Regions from separate parts of the Halomonas sp. KM072 genome, predicted to be linked through region 1. Evidence: predicted binding sites of a transcription regulator. Region 1 holds the regulator's gene; the other holds the start of a gene.

Region 1 (7,663 bases):
GAAGGCGGCGAAAATCAGCCTAGCAGGGCAGGGACAGCTCTGGAAAGCTCCACTTTCCTTCTCACGCAGCCCCCTGTCAACGCAAAACCAATCAAACGACCGTCTTTATCTTCCGCCAGCGCCGTCAAATCCTGCCCATGACCCTCCACTCGCCAGTGCTGCGGTGTGCCCACTGGCGGGTAGGCCACCACCGGGAGCAGGGGCGTTTTGACGATGATCGGCCAGGCGCCGAAGCTTACCGGGGTAGGCGAGCCGCCCAGCGTGGCCGCCAGCGCTTTGGCGCTGGCTTGCAGCGGCTGAACGTACATGGCGTTCACGCCGTCGATGCAGGCCACGTCGCCCAATGCGTACACGTTCGGCTGGCGGGTGCGAAGCAGCCGGTCCACCTCGATACCGCGGGCGCTGACCGCGAGTCCGGCGGCCTCGGCCAGCGCCGTGCGGGGCGCAAGGCCCGTGGCCAGCAGGACGATGTCCACCGTATGGCGCTCACCGCCGTCGAGCTGCAGTACCAGGTCGCGGTCGGCATTCAGGGATAGGCTGTCCAGCGTGCGCCCCAGTGCCAGTTGCATGCCTGCCGTTCGAAAGGTTTCGGCCAAGGCGTGGCCCAGCGGCTCGGGCAGCAGTCTCGGCAACGGGGTGCTCTCTGGCGCCACCAGGGTGACGTGGTGGCCGCCCGCATGGAGGTCGTTGGCGAATTCGCAGCCCACCAGGCCCGCGCCAATGATCGCCACTCGGCTGGGCTGGGCGAGCGCTGCATACAGGCGGCGGTAGTCATCCAGGTCGTTGACCGTGAAGCAGCGCCCTTTCAGCGCATCGGGTATCCGGAATGGCGTGCGCGGGGCCGCGCCGGTGGCGAGCACCAGGTGCTCGTAGCGGAGCAGGGTGCCGTTGTCCAGGCGCAGCATCTGGTGTTCCACCGTCAGTTCGACGACCTGTGTGTGGGCCATGACCTGGGCATCCAGTTCGTCGGCGAGCGCTTCTGCGCTGCGCTGCGCCAGCTTTTCGGGGCTCAACCGCTTGGCGAAGCCCGTGGACAGCAGCGGTTTGCTGTACTCTTCGCCACGGTCGGCGCTGACCAGCGCGATGGTGCGAGAATCTCCCTGGCGGCGCAGTGCCCGCGCCAGGCCAATACCGGCCATGCCAGTGCCGACAATGACCAGCTCGGCATGTGGGGATTCGCTCAAATGTGAATCGGGCATATCGTTATCCGGGGGTAAGGAACAAAAGCCTGCCGAGCCATCATGTTACACTAGCCTTCTTTCCAATTGACTGCCCTGGAGGCTCAGGTGACGCTCGTTGAGTTGCCACGCCCTGCGTTTTCGCTACCCCCCCACTGGCGGCCGGTTGCCGCTGCGCGGCCTGCCATGAGTGCGGCCTGGTGGCAATGGGTGGCCTCGACCGACTCCCTGACGGCGCGCCTGATGGCGGCCGGAGCGCCGAGCCAGTTCCGCGTACGCCTGCTGCGTCAGACCATTGGCCTGCCGTTTCAGGACGAAGCCATGGCGCTGGGCATCGCTCCACGTCGCCACGCCTGGCTACGCGAGGTGGCGCTGTGCATCGACGGCACCCCCTGGGTGGTGGCGCGATCGGTGGCACCGCTGGAGCAGCTGCAGGGCAAAGGCCTGGGGGCCTTGGGCGAGCGTTCGCTGGGCAGCTGGTTGTTTCAGCAGCCGGACCTGGTGCGCGGGCCGTTGCAGGCTACGGCGTCGCTCCCGCGCTTCACGGCGTGGGGTGCCCCCGCCAAGGGGCGTAGCCAGTGGGGGCGTCGCTCGGTGTTTCAGCACGCGGGACTGTCGCTGCTGGTTCAAGAGTATTTTTTATCGACCATGGCCGATGCGCTGAGCCTGCCCTCGCGCTAGGCTATTCTGGAGTTTCTTTCACGAGGTAAGCATGAGCATGGACCGTTCTCTATTGCGGCCAACGGGTTGGGCCCGGCTGGCAGACTTTCTTCAGCTGATGCGCCTGGATCGGCCCATTGGTACCTGGCTGCTCATGTGGCCGACGCTCTGGGCGCTGTGGGTGGCTGCAGAAGGGGTGCCGGGTCGCTCCGTGCTGATCATCTTCATTGCCGGTGTCTACGTGATGCGGGCTGCGGGCTGCGTGGTGAACGACTATGCCGACCGCCATGTGGATGGCCACGTCAAGCGTACTCGCCAGCGCCCCATGGCCACGGGACGCATCAGCGAAACCGAAGCCCAGCTGCTGTTCGTGGCGCTGGTCGCCGCTGCCTTCATTTTGGTGCTGCTGACTAACTGGTTCACCGTGCTGCTGTCGGTGGGCGGCGTGCTGCTGGCTTTCGTGTATCCGTTCATGAAGCGCTACACCCACTTCCCGCAGGTGGTGCTGGGCGCGGCCTTTTCCTGGGCCATTCCCATGGCGTTTGGCGCGGTATTGGGCCACGTGCCTCTGGAAGCCTGGCTGCTGTTCAGTGCCAACCTGCTGTGGACCGTTGCCTACGATACCCAGTACGCCATGGTCGACCGTGACGATGATCTGAAAATCGGTATCAAGTCGACCGCCGTGCTGTTTGGCCGTGCTGACCGGCTGATCATCGGAGTGCTGCAGGCAAGCGTGCTGGCCCTGCTGAGCTGGGTCGCGCTGCGCGTTGGGCTAGGGGGCTTTTTCTGGCTGGGGTTGCTGGGCATGGCGGCGACGTTCGTGTACCAGCAGTGGCTGATCGTCGGGCGCGATCGAGACCGCTGTTTTCAGGCCTTCCTGAACAACCACTGGTCGGGTCTGCTGGTCTTTGCAGGTATTGCCTTGAGCTGGTGGCCGGTAGCGGGCTAAATTGACTGGGTGTCATGGAACTGTCATCAAGTCATGGTGTTATCGTCACACGCATGTCATTGAACCTTCCTGAATAGAGCACCGTGAGGCCCTGGAATGACCGCCAAGACCGTACTGATCGTCGATGATGAGGCGCCGATCCGCGAAATGATCGCCGTGGCGCTGGAGATGGCTGACTATCGCGTGCTTGAAGCGGACAACGCCCAGGATGCCCACGCCATGGTCGTCGACCACCAGCCTGACTTGTTGCTGCTGGACTGGATGATGCCGGGCACCAGCGGCATCGAGCTGGCCCGTCGGCTGAAGCGCGAAGAAGCCACCGCCGAGCTGCCGATCATCATGCTGACGGCCAAGGGCGAAGAGGACAACAAGATCCAGGGCCTGGAAGCGGGTGCCGACGACTATATCACCAAGCCCTTTTCCCCCCGTGAGCTGGTGGCCCGCCTGAAGGCCGTGCTGCGCCGTGCCACGCCGCGTGGCGTGGAAGACCCCATCGAAATCAATGGTCTGCTGTTGGACCCGGTGAGCCACCGGGTCAGCGCCCATGGCAAGGCGCTGGAAATGGGGCCTACCGAGTATCGTCTGCTGCAGTTTTTCATGACCCATCAGGAGCGCGCCTACACGCGCAGCCAATTGCTTGACCAGGTATGGGGTGGCAACGTCTACGTGGAAGAGCGCACGGTGGACGTGCATATTCGTCGTCTTCGTAAAGCGCTGGGCGAGCCTCATCAAAATCTGATTCAAACGGTGCGCGGTACTGGGTACCGGTTCTCTGCGCGAGTGTAAGCGTGCGCCTGTGGAGCCGTGAGATCTGGCGCATCATCTGGCTGGCCCTGTTGGGCCTCTGCCTGGGATGGCTGGTGGATTACCCTGGCGCCGGGCTGGCGGCGGGGCTGCTGTTTTGTCTGGTCTATCATCTGCGCCAGTTTCGAGCGCTCTTCCTTTGGCTGACGCTTCACCCCCACGATGAGCCCCCGGCGGCGAAGGGCATGTGGGGGGAGCTGTTCGACCGCCTCTATCGCTACCAGAAAAGCCAGCGCATTACCCAAAGTCGTTTACGGGCGACGCTGGCGAGAATCCAGGAGTCCTCCGAAGCCATGCGCGATAGCGTGGTGATGCTGGACCGCCACGGCGACCTGGAGTGGTGGAACAGCGCGGCCACCGACATGCTGGGGCTGCAAACCGCCCACGATCGTGGCCAGCACATCACCAACCTGCTGCGCGACCCTCGCTTCATCAGCTACTTCAATGCCCGCGACTACAGCGAGCCGCTGACGCTGACCTCGCCGATCGACGAGCGGCGCATCCTCCAGTATCAGATCACCCTCTACGGCGATGACGAGCGGCTGGTCATGGCCCGTGATATCACGCGCTTGCATCGCCTGGAGCAGATGCGGCGTGACTTCGTCGCCAACGTCTCCCATGAACTGCGCACTCCGCTGACCGTGCTGTCGGGCTATCTGGAAACCTACGGCGACCTCAAGGAGCTGCTGCCTCCCCGCCTGGGTAAAGGGATCGTACAGATGGAGGAGCAGACGCGACGAATGCAGAATCTGGTCAACGACCTGCTGCTGCTGTCACGGCTGGAAATCGACCAGGGAGGCGATGATCACCAGACGCTGGCCGTAGGCCCCATGCTCGACAGCATTCGCCGAGACGCCCTGGCGCTCTCCAGGCAGCAGCACAGTGTGCAGGTCATTCTGGAGAGCGACGCTGGCTTGATCGGCAGCGAGCAGGAGCTGCGCAGCGCCATTTCCAATCTAGCCTTCAATGCCGTGCGCTATACCCCAGAAGGCAGTCAGATCACGTTGCGCTGGTCGGTGGCCGCCAACGGCAGCGGGTGTATCGAGGTCGAGGATGATGGCGATGGCATTGATCCGGTGCATATCCCCCGCCTGACCGAGCGCTTCTATCGAGTGGATAAAGGGCGTAGTACGGCAACAGGAGGGACGGGTCTGGGCCTGGCCATCGTGAAGCACGTGCTGCTGCGCCACGAGGCCCAGCTCAACATAGAGTCACATCCTGGCGAGGGGGCATCCTTTCGCTGTGTCTTCCCTGCCAAGCGAGTCAGCGGCTCGGCTTGAGGGCTCGATGACGCTTTGCGCTCCTCCTTATCCGCTTCCTGCACAACCCCTGTATAAGTGTGCCATATTGGCATAGAACTCTGGTCACACATCACTCATGTGTCATTTTTAACCACCTCAAAGGCGTGGTCATGACCCCCTGAGCCCATGCTTTATACCATCCTTGTTTTTTTAAATTATTGATAATAAATAATTTTTTTGATTTTTGGCATGCGTGGCACAACGTATGCAATATTCTAGGCAAGGAAGATTACCGCAGGAACTGGTAAGACATGAAGTCACTCTTCCTTAACTATGCGGTATCAACAGCGATCGAGGAGGCGGAATATGATGTCCAAGGAACTACTCAAGAAAGCTGGTATTTTAGGTGTTTCTTTTGGCCTGATGGCAAGCCCACTGGCTTTTGCAGACACCACGGATCACTCATCCATCGACCAGAATCAGGATGTAACCGTCGAAGATGAGCCCATGAACACACAGTCTGGCACAGCCGAGCCCGGCAGCTATGACACCGAAGACCTGACGACGGATCACGGCACTCAAGGCCCCGACGTCGTGGATGAGCCGGACTCCACCAACATGAGTGGTGGTGCCGAGTACACCCCAGAAGACGTAGTTGAAGAAAACAGCGGTAGTTAAGTAACAATTCTTTGCAAAGCTGGAAAAAACTCTTACGCTTAGGGTTGAGCAAACAAGGGGCAAGGATGTCCCATAGCAAGGATGCTCATCGATTCACGGATGAATCAGAAAACGGTCAAGACACTGGTCAGGGTAAATTCCAAGGTTGGAGTCCCGCAAACGGATAGGAAGCCAGCAGTCAGTATCGTTCACAAGTAAGAGTGGTCGAGACCCCGCCTAGCGGGGTCTAATTTTTTGTGCCTGCTATATGGGCGGCCCTTTGATGAGTGGCTCTGATTCAGAGCGCCGAGCCTGCCGCCTTATCCCGTGTGTCCGGTGTGCCACGATAGTGGCGGTCCCACATGAGGACGGCGCCTGCGACGGCGCCTGGAATCAGGAACAGGTTGGCCAAGGGGATCCAGGTGATGAGCATGACCAGCCCGCCATATGTCATGCTCGGCCACCAGCGCCGTGAAAGCCTGCTGCGCATGTCCTTGAACGACACTTTGTTGTTATCCATCGGGTAATCCAGATAGGTAATGGCCATGACCCAGGCAGAAAAGAGCGCCCATAAGGGAGGCGCGAAGACGTTCAAGCCGGGAATCCAACTGAACAGGAACAGCACAGCCATGCGCGGCAGGATATAGCTCAGCTTGACCAGCTCTCGTCCCACAGCGTCCAGCGCCGTTTTGACCAGCCCTCGGTCATCCAGAGGCTCACGCCCGGTGGCCTGGCGCTCTACCTGAGCCGCCAGAAACCCATAGAAAGGCGCTGCGATCAGGTGAGTCACCAGGGTGAAGCTAAAAAAGATCACCACCAGCAAGCTGATGAAGAATAGCGGCCAGATGAGCCACGACAACCACTCCAGCCAGCCAGGCACCATGGCCATGCTGCTCTCCAGCCAGCCCGAAAAACGTGTGAAGACCACGTAAACCATACCCGTATACACGAGCAGATTGACCAGAATGGGTAGAAAGACATAGCGCCTTAGCCCGGGCTGATACACCAGGCGGGTGCCTTGACCCAACGCGTTGAGTGCATTCACGCGACATTACTCCCTAAAAAACGCCCAGATGATTATCTGGGCGTATTGCAGGAGGGTTTGGCGGGCAGGTCAAGATTTTTTCATGACCTTCTGTTCCAGGGTACTGGGATCGCTGTGGCGAATATCCAGGCCTTTCACCAGGTACACCACGTATTCCGCCAGGTTGTTGGCGTGGTCGCCCACCCGTTCCAGGGCGCGCAGTACCCACATGATGCTCAGCACCGAACTGATGGAGCGCGAGTCTTCCATCATGAAGGTCATCAGCGAGCGCATGGCGCTGCCGTACTCGTCGTCTACCGATTCGTCTTCGCGAACGACCTGCATGGCCAGCTCGGTATCGAAGCGGGCGAAGGCGGTCAAGGCGTCACGCAGCATCTTGCGCACGTGCTCGCTGATATGGCGAACTTCTACCAGACCGCGAATGCCACCGCTATTTTCACTTAACAACAGCGCATTGCGGGCAATCTTGCTGGCTTCGTCGCCGATTCGCTCCAGGTCCGAGGTGGCACGGATGACCGCGAGCACCAGCCGCAGGTCCGATGCCGCCGGCTGACGGCGAGCCAGCACCCGGGTGCATTCGTCGTCGATTTGCAGCTGCAGGTCGTTGACCTGACGGTCGTTGTCGCGCACTTTTTCCGCCAGGCGGCTGTCGCCCTCCAGCAGGGCGTGCACCGCATCCTGCACCTGCTTTTCCACCAGACCGCCCATGGCCATCAGGTGGGTCTTCAGCTCTTCCAGCTCCTGGTTGAACTGGCGAGAGATGTGTTGGCTGTGTGTCTCGCTCGTGATATCCATTGAGCACTCCTGACGTATCGTCGATGGGGCCTAGGTCATGCGGCCGGTAATGTAGTTTTCGGTGCGTTGTAGACGCGGGTTGGTGAACACTTGATCCGTGGGCCCATATTCGATCAGTTCACCGTTTTGCAAAAAGGCCGTGTAGTCGGAAACCCGCGCGGCCTGCTGCATATTGTGAGTCACCAGCACCAGGGTGAGCTGGGACTTCAGGTTGCGTATCAACTCCTCGATCTTGAGGGTCGAAATAGGGTCGAGGGCCGAGGCGGGCTCGTCCAGCAGCAGGACATCCGGCTGAACGGCCAGCGTCCGGGCAATCACCAGGCGCTGCTGTTGC
Region 2 (7,663 bases), 830 kb from region 1:
CAATTTCTTTGCCAAGCGTGCTTTCAAGATAGTCTTTCAATGGCTGGTTGCGTTTGATCAGTTCAGAAGCGTTTTCATCAGGGAGCAGTGCGACTTTTAACAGGTCTGGGTTTGGATCAGGATCCGCAGCTAAGGCCGACACGGTCATTCCAGCCATAAGACAGATAGCGAAGAAAAAGCTGAATAGCGGTTTCATTGTGCAATCTCCAGTTTTATCGAAGGGGTATTCGCGGATTGAGGGGTGGGGTTGGTGGTTTCATCGGCTTCGGGCAAAACCCCTGGCGCACCGTGGTAAATCTCATCCAGGTGGCATTGCTGTAACTGTGCCGGGGCTGCATCGAAAACGATTTGGGCATTCGCTAGTCCAATAATGCGGTCAGCAAACCGCTGGGCATATTCCAGCTGGTGCAGTGAAATGATGGCGGTAATACCATCTTCACGGCATATGTCTCGCAGTAACGTAAGCACTCGCTCAGAGGTTGCCGGGTCAAGGCTGGCCACTGGCTCGTCCGCCAGGATCATGGCGGGCTGCTGCGCCAAGGCACGCGCAATGCCCACGCGTTGCTGCTGCCCTCCGGACAGCTGATCGACCCTGGTAAGCGCCTTCTCAGCCAGGCCTACGCGATCCAGGCAGTGCAGGGCAAGCTCCTGTTCCTGCCTGGGTAGCGGAAACAAACTGCGCCAGGTGCTGTGGTAAGCAAGCCGACCCATCAGCACATTCTGGAGCGCCGTGTGGCGTTCAATGAGCTGATGGTGCTGGAAAACCATGGCGGTTTTGCACCGATGGCGGCGTACCGTAGTAATGGATTCGAGCGCACCTAGTTCAGCCGAGATCACTTTGCCGGTGCTGGGCCGCACCAAGTGGTTAAGGGAGCGCAGTAACGTAGATTTACCTGCACCGGAAAGACCGAGTAGAACCGTAAACTCGCCTTTGTGGAAATCAACGGTGGTGGGTCGGAGTGCGAGAACATTCCCAGGATATGTCACCCCCATTTTCTCGATGCGGAGCATTAAGTCAGAGGATTGAACAGGCTCCATTGGATCACCTTTTGCAATGTATGAGCTCACTTGATTGTGACTCACAATGCAACGTTAGCGCTCCTAGGTGACAAAGCTGTGTCATGCAGATGATAAGTTAATGACCATCAAAGGGGGCGGGTAGCATGTAATGACATAAGAAATTGGCGCTTTATAAGTTAAAAAAATTTAATGTTTCTGTGTGCGTGCCGATAATGCATTTTGCTTGGTATCAAGATGCGTTGGGTCTAAACGCTTGAAGTTACCGAGATGGCTTCCTCCTGCCCAATGCAACGCGCTGCGGGCTTTCACGAGATCCCCCCATGCTACTTCTGAATCGAAGCGTTAAACTGCGGCTTGCCGTGAGTTTAGGCGCGTGCATCTTGATGTTAATTGTTGTCGGTATTATCGGTCTCTACAGTCTCAGCAAAACCAACGATGCCCTCAACAGTACTTATGAGGGGAACGTACTCACCTTGGGTGATCTTATTAACCCGGCATCCAAATAGCTATGCTATAATGCCGGCATGAACAGAGAAGATGCTCGCACACTCCATCCCGCCGCTCAGGAAGAAAAGCGAAAACTTGCGGTTCGCCTTTCCAAGCGTGGGATGAAGAACAAAGAGATCGCCAAGGAGGTTGGCGTTCACCCCCTCACCGTCGGCCGGTGGCTTACGAAATACCGTGAAGGCGGTCTAAAGGCCTTGCTCGCCCAGGTTCGTGGGCGAAGAGAGGGCTCTGGCCGCCAGCTCACCCCTGATGAAGAAAGTCGACTCCAGGCCATGTTGGTCGACAAGACACCTGACCAGTTGAAGCTTCAGTATGCCCTGTGGACACGCAAGGCCGTACAGGAGTTGATCAAGCTGGAAACCGGGAAGTGGGTGCCAATTCGCACCATTGGCGAATATCTGAAACGCTGGGGGTTCACTGTTCAGAAGCCCAAGAAGCAGGCCTATGAGCAGCGTCCAGCCGAAGTAAAGCGCTGGCTGGAGGAGGACTACCCAACCATTCATGCCCGAGCCAAGGCCGAAGATGCCGAGATTTACTGGGGCGATGAGACCGGGTTGCGTAGCGATAGCCAGCATGTGCGTGGCTACTCACCTCAAGGCGTCACCCCCATCCTCCGGCTCAATGCGAGAAGAGCGACGATCAATCTCATTTCCGCCGTCACTAACCAGGGCAAGGTACGGTTCCGGTTTTTCGACGGCACCATGAATGCGCAAATTCTGATCGACTTCATGAAGCGCTTGATTCGTGATGCCAAGCGGAAGGTCTTCCTGATCCTGGACAACCTCAAGGTCCATCACGCCAAGATCGTCAAGGCCTGGCTGGCGGAGCATCGGGATGAGATTGAAGTGTTCTACCTTCCACCCTACTCGCCGGAATTGAACCCCGATGAGTATCTGAACTGCGACCTCAAAGCCGGCGTGCATAGCGGTACTCCGGCGCGCAGCAGAGACCAGCTGAAGAGGAAGGCGATGTCTCACCTTCGGAAGCTTCAGAAGCTCCCGAGGCGAGTCGCGAAATACTTCAAAGCCCCGTCAATTCGATACGCCGCATCATAGCTATTTTATTGCCGGGTTAATATTAAGGTCAACCAAGCACTGCTCGGCAACCGGGTTAAGATAACGGCAGAGCAGCGCGATCGAACCCCGGCATCTGCTATAACAACGAAACAAGAGGTTGCGGAAAACGATGCCATTATCGACGCCGCCTGGAATGATTACTTCCCTGAGCGTGTTTCTGGTGATCAAGAGCGTGCGGTAGCCGAAAGCTTTATCGTGTCGCTAGCCAGTCTGCGTGCCGGTATTGACGATATCAACGCGGCAATGATTGGCAATGATTATGACGCCGCCAGAGAGATAGCCACCACCACGCTACGTGCTGAATACCCTAAAGTGCTCACGGCGATTCAGGGCCTTATCGACCTTAACAGCGCCCAAGCCGCCGCCAATAACCAGCAGTCATCAAGCGACTATATTTGGACGCGCAACTTCGTTATAGGCGTTATGGTGGCGGCGATCATCTTCGGCGTTCTGCTCTCAATATGGTTGATTCGCGGCATCATGACACCGCTGGGCAAGGCACAAGCACTCGCCAACGCCATGGCTGAAGGCAGGCTCGATAACGACGTCGACGCTTCAGCCAAGGATGAGTTTGGTGTGATGCTCAGAGCGTTAAAGAGCATGGAAACCAAGTTCTCGCAGGTGGTCATGTCCGTGCGTAATAACGCCGAGTCCGTGAATGTGGCCGCCGACGAAATCGTGCTAGGCACTGACGACCTCAGCCGCCGGACGCAGGAGCAGGCCTCTAGCATCGAGCAGACTGCGGCATCGATGGACGAAATCACCTCCACCGTGCGCCAGAACGCCGACAACGCATCTGAAGCCGACAAGCTCGTGCACGATGTTAACCAGCAAGCTAATGCCGGGGGCGAGATCGCAGGTCAAGCCATCAAGGCAATGGAAGGTATCAACGCCTCAAGCCGCAAGATTGCTGGTATCGTCGGCTTGATCGATGAAATCGCCTTCCAGACCAATTTGCTGGCGCTGAACGCCTCGGTAGAAGCCGCCCGCGCGGGCGAGCAGGGTCGCGGCTTTGCGGTAGTGGCGAACGAAGTACGCAACCTGGCAGGGCGCAGTGCTGATGCCGCCAAAGATATCAAAAAGCTCGTTGAGGAAAGTATCGGCCAAGTCGACAACGGCTCAAGCCTGGTCAACCGAGCTGGCAAATCGCTCGAAGATATCGTTCATGGCGTTAAGCGCGTCTCGGTGTTGATGGGTGAGATTGCCACCGCCAGCCGCGAGCAGTCCCAAGGTATCGAGCAGGTAAACACCGCCGTCTCGCAAATGGACAGTGTCACCCAGCAGAACGCGAGCTTGGTGGAAGAGTCCAGTGCGGCAGGGCGTTCACTGCAAAGCCAGGCAGAGGCGTTGTTGAAGGAAGTATCGTTCTTTAGGGGAGCGACCACCGGCCAAAGCCAACGTGCGCTACCCGCTGCGCCAAGAGCGCGTGACAGTCAGCCGCGGGCCAACAAAGGCTTGCCGACTCACGTGATTGGTGGCAAGCAAGACACCGAGAAATGGACTTCTTTCTAATCGCTAGCCATTATGAAAAGCGCCCTCAGGGCGCTTTTTTTATGAGCAATCAGCTAACACCTAATTGCTCATCAACTGTGCAATGATGGCCTATCGATAGTGAACGCCACCAAGGGGCCGTCATGAAAAAGCTCTTTTCACTGATGATTGTGCTGGTGTTGGCGGGCTGCGCCGCCATGGAGCCGCATACGGAGCGTGACGTCCAGCGCGACGCCGGTCTGGCCATCCAGGAGATCTACGAGCAGGCGCTGCCGACGCTGTCCGATGACAAGCAGCGCCACTTTGCTCAGCGGCTTTACCGCCTGACTGGCGAGCAGCGCTGGCGGGCCCTCAATCACGCCTACGGCGAGCGACTACTGGCGCGACTCGAGGAGGACATCGTCGGCCTGGCTGAGCCCGGGTACGCGGCTGCCCGCAGCCGGGCGATCGTTGCCGACTATTCGCAGCGCACGGCCAAGCAGCGTGCCCGGCGCGCTATGCTGGGTGAGTGGGAGGAGATCGCCTTCGCCCGGGGGCTGCTGTTCAGGCTGGTCCAGGCCGAGTACCACGGCCTGCTGCCAGCCATTGAGGATCACGAACGGGCGCTGGGCTACCAGGCAGAAGTTGACTGGGCGGCCTTCCTGACCGACCCCGCGGTGATCGGGATCTATGCCGCTCAGGTGGCCAACTATAAGTACTTCCTGCACCAGCTCGGCGTGATGGACCTGCGCCGGGAGGTGGAAGAAGCCTTCCGACGCCACTACCCGCCTGATCGAGTCGCCGGGCTCGACGACGCCGAGTACCGTAACTGGCTCTATGGCCTGACCCACTTCGTCATCGCTGACAGTCGCTACTACCAGCGGAAGGTGGACCCGGAGGTGCACGCCTGGGTGCTGGAAGCGCTGGAACGGGAGACGGTCGGCATCATGGCCCGCGCCACGGCCGACATCCAGGCCGAGGTGGCATTGGCCTTCCTGCTGGCTGGCCGCGAGGACCACCCGTTGGTGGGACGGGTGCGCGAGGCGCTAATGGCGGCGATCGACCCGGCCAGCGGCATCATTCCCTCGCCCGAGGGGGAAAACGAGCTGGCGGGTGGTGAACACCGCAACGTTCTGGCGATCATGGTGCTGCGCTGGCCGGGCCGCCTGCATACAGGCCCCGACCTCTCGGACGCGCTTGGCGGGCGCTCAGCCGAATGCGATATTCTGCTCTATTCATTTGTGAATGGAGATAACCAGAACGTTTAACCAAGCTGCGCCTCAATCGCGACTTTATCGATCACCGTCCAGACTTCCTGAATCTTATTATCGTGGAAGCGGTAGAACGCGTTCTCGCAAAACGTTATTTTTTTGCCATTCACCGCAAGGCCGAGGAAGCTACCTTTGGGGGTGACATCGAATCGCAGCCTGCACGCAACATGCGGTGAATCAACGGCCAGCAGCTCAATGTTAAAGTGAAGATCTGGTATCTGCTCGTAATCGGCTTCTAGCATGGCGCGATAGCCATCAATGCCTAGGCGCTTGCCGTTGTGGTGGACATCGTCATGCACGAACTGGCCAAGTTTCATCCAGTCCTGATTATTGAGGCAGGTGATGTAATCACGGTAGGTCGCTTCCAGGTCACGTTTGTTCATCCTGGCTCTCCTTTCTTGGGCGGGCGTGAAGGCATTCGCCACGGTGCCTCTGGCTAAGTATTATCTTCAGCCTAAACCAAACCACAGAAGCCATCACTCATGCCGTGCCCACCTTGCCCACACTGCCAATCCGAATTCGTCTATCAGGATCAACGCCTGTTCATCTGCCCCGAATGCGCCCACGAATGGAACCCTGCTGAAGCTGCTGCGGAAGACACCGTCACGGTAAAAGATGCCCACGGCACGCTGTTAGCGGAAGGCGACAAGGTCACGATGATCAAAGACCTCAAGGTCAAAGGCAGCTCACTGGTACTCAAAGTGGGCACCAAAGCCGTGATCAAGCGATTAATGGACAGCAAAGATCACCAACTAGACTGTAAGGTCGACGGCGTCGGCGACATGATGGTGACCGCCCACTTTGTGAAAAAAGCCTAAATAAGCCCAGGATTCTTCTAGCCACCTCACGACGCCGTCAGCAATAACCATCCAACAAGGAGATACGAATGAAAGCCATCGTGTTTGACGTATTTGGCACTATTGTTGATTGGCGATCCAGCTTGATTCATCAGTTCAGGGAGCTTGAGCAAGAGCTGGGGATTGATCTACCCAGTGAAGAACTGGCGGATCAATGGCGGCTGCTTTATGCGCCTTCCATGGACAGGGTACGCAGAGGGGAAATCCCCTGGACGGTATTAGATGAGTTGCATCGAGAAAGCCTGGTCAAACTACTCGATCAACAGGGGATTGCGCTAGACGAAGCGACCATTGATCGCGTCAATCACTTTTGGCACCAACTAGAACCCTGGCCGGATGTACCACAGGGCCTACAGCGCCTGAAAGAGCACGTCATCATCGCCACGCTGACCAACGGGAATGTCTCATTAATGGTCGATGTTGCCCGTCACGCCAAGCTACCGTGGGATATGATTTTTTGCGCCGAGTTATTCGAGCACTACAAGCCTGACCCAGAGGTTTATTTAGGGGCTTGCCGGCTGCTACGCCTTCCGCCTGAAGAGGTAATGCTGTGCGCGGCGCATAATGCTGACCTGCGTGCTGCCCGTGCACAGGGAATGAAAACGGCGTTTATCCCCCGGCGCACAGAATATGGACTCCACCAGAGCAAAGATTTAGAAGCAGAAGAAGCATGGGATTTTGTGGCTGAAGACCTCGTCGCGTTGAGCGAGCAACTAGGGAAATAACAATGGAACTCTACTTAAATGCAACCTCGCCCTATGCGCGCCTGGTGCGCATCGTATTACTGGAAAAAGGCTTGGCGGACGTAAGCGTTCATTCCAAGACGTAGTTGACCTACTTCACGTCACGGAGGGGCCTTAATAACTCCGGCGAGACCTTGTATTGCTTCCTGCCATCCTCCCCCAGCACGATCACACTCTTGCGGTTGATCTTGGTGACGATCCCCAATACCGGGCCTTCCCGGCCCTCGAAGGTCACCTTCAAGCCAACCCGCAACTGACTCAGCGCCTGGAGATTTTCCTGATCCCGGAGCTCATCAATGCGTCGGCAGATATACTGGTTCAGTTCCAGCAACTGGTCGATGCTCATGTCTTCAATGCGCATGAACGGTGGCCTCCGGCTGTGGGTTCTGGCGATCAGGATGACGTGGATCGATCAGCGCCCGTAGTGGATTCTCGGCGAACCGGATTTTCCAGAGTCGGGGCGTCAGGTCGCTGACTTCAAGGGCCGGGTGCTGGCTGATGCGTTGCAGTACGTCCACCAGGTAAGTGTAGGGGTTAATATCGTGCAGCTTGCAGGTGCTGATCAGGCTCTGGATGATACCCAGGTGTTCCGCACCCAGTTCAGTCCAGCAGAACATCCAGTTTTTCTTGCCCATGGGAATGGGCCGCAAAGCCCGTTCCAGGTGGTTGGTGTCTGGCTGCACGTCCGGGTTTTCCAGGAACACGGTCAGGCTGGCTTC

Evidence for each region. The regulator PhoB, encoded in region 1, activates phosphate uptake and scavenging genes when phosphate is short. The targets are predictions, from matches to a motif close to TGTCATANNNNTGTCANA.
Region 2: the regulator PhoB is predicted to act here: its motif matches at 1,105-1,122, upstream of phnC (phosphonate ABC transporter ATP-binding protein).

The regions. Positions count from the first base shown of each region.
Region 1 covers NZ_CP136132.1:3,198,985-3,206,647, reverse strand. Annotated here, with positions in the region: gene RVM26_RS15175 (NAD(P)/FAD-dependent oxidoreductase) at 15-1,199, opposite strand; gene RVM26_RS15170 (chorismate--pyruvate lyase family protein) at 1,287-1,859, shown strand; gene ubiA (4-hydroxybenzoate octaprenyltransferase) at 1,897-2,787, shown strand; gene phoB (phosphate regulon transcriptional regulator PhoB) at 2,884-3,573, shown strand; gene phoR (phosphate regulon sensor histidine kinase PhoR) at 3,576-4,871, shown strand; gene RVM26_RS15150 (hypothetical protein) at 5,199-5,510, shown strand; gene cysZ (sulfate transporter CysZ) at 5,788-6,534, opposite strand; gene phoU (phosphate signaling complex protein PhoU) at 6,604-7,329, opposite strand; gene pstB (phosphate ABC transporter ATP-binding protein PstB) at 7,360-7,663, opposite strand, start outside.
Region 2 covers NZ_CP136132.1:2,372,545-2,380,207, forward strand. Annotated here, with positions in the region: gene phnD (phosphate/phosphite/phosphonate ABC transporter substrate-binding protein) at 1-196, opposite strand, end outside; gene phnC (phosphonate ABC transporter ATP-binding protein) at 193-1,038, opposite strand; gene RVM26_RS11230 (MCP four helix bundle domain-containing protein) at 1,341-1,526, shown strand; gene RVM26_RS11235 (IS630 family transposase) at 1,545-2,582, shown strand; gene RVM26_RS11240 (methyl-accepting chemotaxis protein) at 2,622-4,115, shown strand; gene RVM26_RS11245 (DUF3541 domain-containing protein) at 4,238-5,341, shown strand; gene RVM26_RS11250 (ester cyclase) at 5,338-5,727, opposite strand; gene RVM26_RS11255 (zinc ribbon domain-containing protein YjdM) at 5,827-6,162, shown strand; gene RVM26_RS11260 (HAD family hydrolase) at 6,231-6,926, shown strand; gene RVM26_RS11265 (hypothetical protein) at 7,036-7,305, opposite strand; gene tnpC (IS66 family transposase) at 7,295-7,663, opposite strand, start outside.